One region of the Pseudoflavonifractor sp. An187 genome, then DNA from elsewhere that is predicted to be linked to it. Evidence: riboswitches for the same ligand, from Rfam matches in the RefSeq annotation. Region 1 holds a riboswitch; each other region holds the start of a gene.

Region 1 (2,261 bases):
GCCATACGCATACCGCCGTACAGGTTCACGATACGCTTGAGGGGGGCGTCGGTCTGGAGGCCCACAATGACCTCGTTTTCCTGGTCAATGTAGCCGGGCTCGAAGTTGTCGATGCCGGATACCACGTGGGTCTCCACGTCGATGATGCCCTTTTTCAGCTCCTCCACAATGAGGGCGTGGGCCTTCTCCCACACCTTGGCGGTACGGGGGGAGATGGGGGCCAGGAAGCTGTCATCTCCGGTATAGGGGGTGTAGTTCTTCTGAATGAAGTTGCGCACATTCACCAGGTGGCGCCATTCGCCGGTGCGAAAGCCCTCCCAGGCGGTGCAGTTGACATCAATGCTCATGGGAATGTACCTCCTTATCAAATATGGGGAAACGCTCGGTCAAACTTCTCCTGCCACCCGGCCAGAGCGTCCTTGGCCAGGGGCTCCACCCCCTCCAGGGGGTAAGGATATCCCAGGGTGTGGTACTTGTGTACCCCCAGGGTGTGATAGGGCAACAGTTCTACCCGGCGCACATGGCGCAAGGTGGAGACAAAGTCCAAAAGCCCTTGCAAATGCTCATCGCCGTCGGTGAGCCCGGGCACCACCACGTGTCGAATCCACAGGGGCACCTCTTGGGCCTGTAATTGGCTGAGAAACGCTCTCCATTCCCCGGTGTCCCGGCCTGTGACCGCCTGGAACCCCTGGGGGGTGTAGTGCTTGATGTCCAGAAGCACCAGGTCGGTGTGGGACAAAATCCGCTGATAGTCCCCCAGCCCGCACCCGGCGGTGTCCAGACAGGTGTGAATGCCTTCCTTTTGGCATAGCTCCAGGGCCTGGGCCAAAAACTCCGGCTGCAACAGCGGCTCACCGCCGGAAAAGGTGACCCCGCCGGTGGCGCCGTAGTAGGATTTGAACCGGCGCAGCTTGGCCACCAGTTCCTCCGGCGTCATCTCCTTGGCGGCAACGGCGCCACACTCCCAGGTGTCCGGGTTGTGGCAGTACTGGCACCGCAGCCCACACCCCTGGAGAAACACCACGGTGCGAATGCCGGGGCCGTCCACCAGCCCCATGCTCTCCACAGAGTGAATGCGTCCTTTCATTGTGAACTCCCTTCTTTTTCCATTTGTTGGATAAAGAAAAAGACCGACCCACTGGGACCTTTTTCTTGCCCAGACGGTCGGCCGGCTTTCACGATCATACGCCACGTGGTTGATTCCACTTAATACCGCCAGGTGTATGATCACCGTGAGTACAGGCTACTATATCTTGTGTCGTTTGTCAAGCTTCATTTTTATTTCCCATTATTTTTCAATTTCTGGACACTTTTTAAGAACTCCGCAAGGAGTTGTATCGAAGTTGTAAATTCTGCACGCCGACCCCCTGGAGCCGTTGCCATTTCCCCTGTGGCATACTATAATGTGCCATAACAACGACAAGGAGATATGCCACATGGCAAAACGGTACAAGAAAAAAACTGCCCGCTCCGGTCTGGAGACCGTGGTCAATCTGCTGGCCCTGCTGTTGTTTGCCGTTCTCGGCATCGGCTTTGTGGCCGCTCTCTTCTTCACCCACATGCTCACCCCCCTGCTGTTGGCCCTGATTGCGGCGGCGGTGGTGGTGGCCGTAGTGGTGGTGTTTGCTCTGCGGTTCAGCCGCGGCCCCGCCAAGCGCACGGCGGGTTCCGTGCTGTCCGTGGTGTTCTGTCTGGTGTTCGCCGTGGGCATTGTCTATGCCCGGGTGGGCCTGGACACTCTGGACCGGGTCACCAACCCGGAGGCCCAGACCCTGGCCATGTCCGTGTATGTGCGGGGAGATGATACCCGCAGCATGGACGAGCTGCTCCAGCACCCATTTGGCATGCTCAGCGCCGACCAGACGGACACCCAGGCGGCGGTGAAACAGCTGGACGCCAAGTACAGCGTCACCCTCACCCCCCAGGGCTATCCCGAGGCAACCAAACTGGTGGACGCCCTCAACAACAAGGAAATCGACGCCATTTTGGTCAACCAGAGCCACATGACCGTGCTGGACGACCTGGAGGAGTACAAGGACGTGATGCAGAGTCTGCGCATGGTGGACACCATTCAGGTGCCCCTCCAGGCCAGCGCCGCTCCCCAGCCCACCACCGCTCCCGCCATCCCCCTGGACCAGCCCTTTACGGTATATATCAGCGGCAGCGACTCCCGAAGCAGCGATATCTCCACCTCGGGCAACAGCGATGTGAACATCATCGCCACCATCAACCCCAAAACCCACCAGGTGCTGCTGGTGTCC
Region 2 (2,261 bases), on a different contig from region 1:
GGACGGTGATGGGCAGCTCACCCTCGTCCATGTAGATGCGGGCGGGCTTTTGGTTGGGGTTACAGCCGTATTTCAGTTCCAGTTCAGTCATGGATTAAACCTCCCAGTGTTTGTTGATGATGGAAGTCTCACAGTCTCCGGTCTCCAGGTCGATGTAGCGGACGAAGAGGGAGACCTTGTTCTCGTCGTTGAGGGACAGCCACAGGTCCCCGGCCAGGGTCTCGGCGTCCGGGGCGGTGATGGCCACCAGACGAGGCTCACCCTCGAAGGAGGGCAGGGGGTCCAGGTTCTCCTGATAGGTGTGGATGAAGTGTCCGGTGCCGGGCAGGGGAGCGTCGTACTCGTAGAAGTAGCGCAGGTTGCAATCGGGGTTGCCGTAGGCGGACTTGAGAATGGACAGCTTGTAGCTTCCGTCCTTGAGGAGCAGACCGGAGATGCGAGGGGTGTAGTTGGGGGGATCGGGCTCGAAGCAGCGGGAGCGCAGGGACTCGGCAAAGGTCTTGCCAGCCAGCAGGCCCTGCTGGATGGTGTCGGTCTGGTCGCCGTTGGTGACAATGGTGTCCTCGCCCACCTGGCGCACGGGGTGATAGATGATCAGGGAGGGGTCAGTCATCTTGCTCTCGTCATAGGCCCGGGTGCGGATGCCGTCGTCCGTCTCCTCGAAGATGCGGTTGCGGCTGTTTTCGCTGCGGCCCATGATGAAGTAGGCGATCACCGCATGCTTGTTGTCAGCGGTGCGGCCCAGCACGATGCCCCGGCCGGGGTAGGGGTTGCGGGACAGCTCCTGGCACAGATCCAAAGTTGTCATAGTGGTACCTCCTCAAAGTGTTGGTCAAAGAAAAAGGGCGCACCTATCCACAAAATAGGTGCGCCCAGACGGTCGGCATTTCTACGGCTATACTCCCTGTGGTCAACCCACTTCCGTCAGTCATATAGCCTGTTAACTATATCATGCCCTGAGCGCCTTTGTCAAGCTTGCGGGGGCAGAATGTGGACCACTCGGCCCTCTACATGGAGCCGATTTTGGCAGAATAGGGAGACGGCCTGGGGCAGGATGTGCCACTCGGCCTGCTCCATGATGCGACGCTGCAAGGTCTCGGGGGTGTCCCCCTCCTCCACAGCCACAGCCTTTTGCAGCACGATGGGGCCGCCGTCACACTCCTCGGAGACAAAGTGGACGGTGGCGCCGGACACCTTCACTCCGTACTCCAGGGCCTTCTCGTGGACGTGGAGGCCGTAGCAGCCCTCTCCGCAGAAGGAGGGGATGAGGGCGGGGTGGACGTTCAAGATGGCGTTGGGGTAGGCCTGCACCATCTCTTCGGTGAGAATGATCATGAAGCCTGCCAGCACCACCAGGTCAATGTCCAGCTCACGGAGCTTGGCCACCAGCGCCTGGGTCATGGCCTGGTTGGAGGGATACTCCTTGCGGGGGATGACATAGTGGGGAATCCCCGCCTTCTCCGCCCGTTCCAGGGCGTACGCCCCGGCCTTGGAGGAGATGACGGCGGCAATGGTGCCGCCGCCCAGCTCACCCCGGGCCTGGGCGTCAATGAGGGCTTGCAGGTTGGTGCCGCCGCCGGACACCAAAACGGCAATACGCTTTCCCATGGATTACACCAGTTCCACGCCAGCCTCGCCAGCCACCACGCTGCCGATCTGGTAGGCGGTCTCGCCAGCTGCGGCCAGGGCGTCCAGAGCGGCCTGAGCCTGAGAAGCGGGGACGGCCAGAATCATGCCGATGCCCATGTTGAAGGTGTTGTACATATCCCGAGCGGGGATGTTGCCCGCCTTCTGGATGAGGGAGAAGATGGGCAGGGTGGGGAAGGAGTCCAGCTTGATCTGGGCGGTGAGGCCGTCCACCATCATGCGGGGCACATTCTCATAGAAGCCGCCGCCGGTGATGTGGCTGACAGCGTGGACATCCACGCCAGCGCCCAGCACGGCCTTCACGGCCTTGACATAGATGCGGGTGGGCTCCAGCAGGGCCTCGCCCAGGCTCTTGCCGCCCAGCTCGTTCATGGGAGTCTTCAGGTCAGCGTGCTCCACGTCGAAGACCTTACGCACCAGAGAGAAGCCGTTGGAGTGCACGCCGGAGGAGGCCAGACCGATGAGCACGTCGCCCTCGGCCAGGGACTTGCCGTCGATGATCTTCTCCTCATCCACCATGCCAACGGAGAAACCAGCCAGGTCGTACTCGTCCACGGGGTAGAAGCCGGGCATCTCGGCGGTCTCGCCGCCTACCAGGGCGCAGCCAGCCTGAC
Region 3 (2,261 bases), on a different contig from region 1:
GTCCAGGTCATAGGCGTAGTGGAAGTCCTGGGGCTGGTCGCACAGGCGCAGCACTTCCTCGGCCAGCTCCAGGCCGCCCTCGCCGCCCTTGCCCCACACCTCGGACAGGGCCACATTGACCCCCAGCTCCTGGCAGCGGGTGCGGATGAGGTTCAGCTCGGCCTCGGTGTCATTGGCGAAGCGGTTGATGGCCACCACGGCGGGCAGGCCGAACACACGGGTGATGTTCTCCACGTGCTTGAGCAAATTGGGCAGGCCACGCTCCAGAGCCTCCAGGTTTTCCGCCCCCAGCTCAGTCTTGGGCACGCCGCCGTTGTACTTCAGAGCCTTGACCGTGGCCACGATGACCACGGCATCGGGGGTGAGCCCGGCGGCCCGGCACTTGATGTCCAGGAACTTCTCAGCGCCCAGATCGGCGCCGAAGCCCGCCTCGGTGACCACGTAGTCGGCCAGCTTCAAAGCGGTGTCGGTGGCGGAGACGGAGTTGCAGCCGTGGGCGATGTTGGCGAAGGGACCGCCGTGGACCAGAGCGGGGGTGTGCTCCAAGGTCTGCACCAGGTTAGGCTTGATGGCGTCCTTCAAGAGGGCAGCCATAGCGCCCTGGGCCTTCAAATCGGCGGCGGTAACGGGCTTGTCATCGTAGGTGTAGCCCACGATCATGCGGCCCAGCCGCTCCTTCAAATCAGACAGGCCGGTGGCCAGGCACAGCACAGCCATAATCTCGCTGGCCACAGTGATATCGAAGCCGTCCTCCCGGGGCACGCCCTGCATCCGGCCACCCAGGCCGTCCACAATGTTGCGCAGCTGGCGGTCGTTCATGTCCACGCAGCGGCGCCAGGTGATCTTCTTCACGTCAATGCCCAGAGCGTTGCCCTGCTGGATGTGGTTGTCCAGCATGGCGGCCAGCAGGTTGTTGGCGGCACCGATGGCGTGGAAGTCGCCGGTGAAGTGGAGGTTGATGTCCTCCATGGGCACCACCTGGGCGTAGCCGCCGCCGGCAGCGCCGCCCTTCACGCCGAACACGGGGCCCAGAGAGGGCTCCCGGAGGCAGAGCATCACATTTTTATCCATGCGGCGCAGGGCATCGGCTAACCCTACCGAGGTGGTGGTCTTGCCCTCTCCGGCAGGGGTGGGGTTGATGGCGGTGACCAGAATCAGCTTGCCCTTCCGGGGCACATTGCGCAACGGGGTGATGTCGATCTTGGCCTTCACCTTGCCGTAATACTCCAGCAGGTTCTCGTCAATCCCGGCCATGGACGCCACCCGTCCGATGGGCAGCATCTGGGCCTCCTGGGCAATTTGAATGTCTGTTTTCATCTTCCATGCTCCTTCCTGCGCCTCAAAAACAAAAAAGGGCGCACTGATTTCGAGTGCGCCCAGACGGTCGGCAATACGGCGCACATGGGCGTCGGCTGTACTCCACGTGGTCACTCCACTTCCGTCAGTCATACAGCAGATTTATCTTACCATGCCCGCCCACACCCGTCAAGGCCTTTCCCCGCTTTGCCCTCCCTTCCCACAGGCTTTACTCAGAGATTACAGGAAGTTATCCACAGCTTCCACAAAGTTTTCAACAGCCTCAACCCGTTGCCGTGCAATGGATTCCAGGTTTTTTCCAAAATTACGCAGGGCCGGAACTGGTAGTTTTCTATCTAGCTAAAGAGTTTATATGTCCCATTGTTCGGGCTCTCTGTTGTCATATTCACTGTGAATATCATTCATATGTTTAATCCAATTGTCGCTTCAATCTTTTGTATTCTTTCGATGACATCATTCTTTACATCCACATACTGCGCCAGATTAATTCCCTTTGAAATTTCCGTTTGATATGTTTCAGGCAATCCCGCTACACGTAGAATTTCTTTTTTACTAAGTCTGTTTTTCTCAATTACATTGGCATAATAAATGGCAAAAGTGTGAATATTCGCTACCTGATGCCCCCGTGCTGCACTATCATACAGTTCTCGCAAAATCTTACCTAGTCTATTTTCTGTCATATCACTAACCTCCACATCAACTTTTTCTTCTTTAGATATTGCGGATTTCCTCCCTTCTAAATTTGAACTCCTACAAATCTTTTCATAAACTTCTATCGTCATTAATACTAAATCCCCTTCTCCCTCCTTTGTGATGAAAATTGGTTCTTGCACCTTGTGTGCCAATTTTGAAAATGCCTCATAGTCTTTACTCAACGTATCCGAGGACTTAATCAGCATGTGCATTCCTCCTTATTTTTGCTGTACCCACACTGTACCATGCTC

Evidence for each region. A riboswitch is a leader RNA that binds a small molecule or an ion and turns the genes downstream of it on or off. The one in region 1 is predicted to bind ZMP and ZTP.
Region 2: another riboswitch for ZMP and ZTP. It lies ahead of B5F22_RS01275 (IMP cyclohydrolase); the one in region 1 lies ahead of pflA (pyruvate formate-lyase-activating protein).
Region 3: another riboswitch for ZMP and ZTP. It lies ahead of B5F22_RS06745 (formate--tetrahydrofolate ligase); the one in region 1 lies ahead of pflA (pyruvate formate-lyase-activating protein).

The regions. Positions count from the first base shown of each region.
Region 1 is NZ_NFKG01000004.1:25,903-28,163, forward strand. Features, by position in the region: gene pflB (formate C-acetyltransferase) at 1-347, opposite strand, end outside; gene pflA (pyruvate formate-lyase-activating protein) at 365-1,087, opposite strand; ZMP/ZTP riboswitch at 1,148-1,233, opposite strand; gene B5F22_RS03580 (LCP family protein) at 1,437-2,261, shown strand, end outside.
Region 2 is NZ_NFKG01000001.1:253,314-255,574, reverse strand. Features, by position in the region: gene B5F22_RS01280 (phosphoribosylaminoimidazolecarboxamide formyltransferase) at 1-91, opposite strand, end outside; gene B5F22_RS01275 (IMP cyclohydrolase) at 95-808, opposite strand; ZMP/ZTP riboswitch at 864-942, opposite strand; gene purN (phosphoribosylglycinamide formyltransferase) at 970-1,608, opposite strand; gene purM (phosphoribosylformylglycinamidine cyclo-ligase) at 1,612-2,261, opposite strand, start outside.
Region 3 is NZ_NFKG01000012.1:11,656-13,916, forward strand. Features, by position in the region: gene B5F22_RS06745 (formate--tetrahydrofolate ligase) at 1-1,317, opposite strand, end outside; ZMP/ZTP riboswitch at 1,368-1,459, opposite strand; gene B5F22_RS12590 (hypothetical protein) at 1,719-2,216, opposite strand.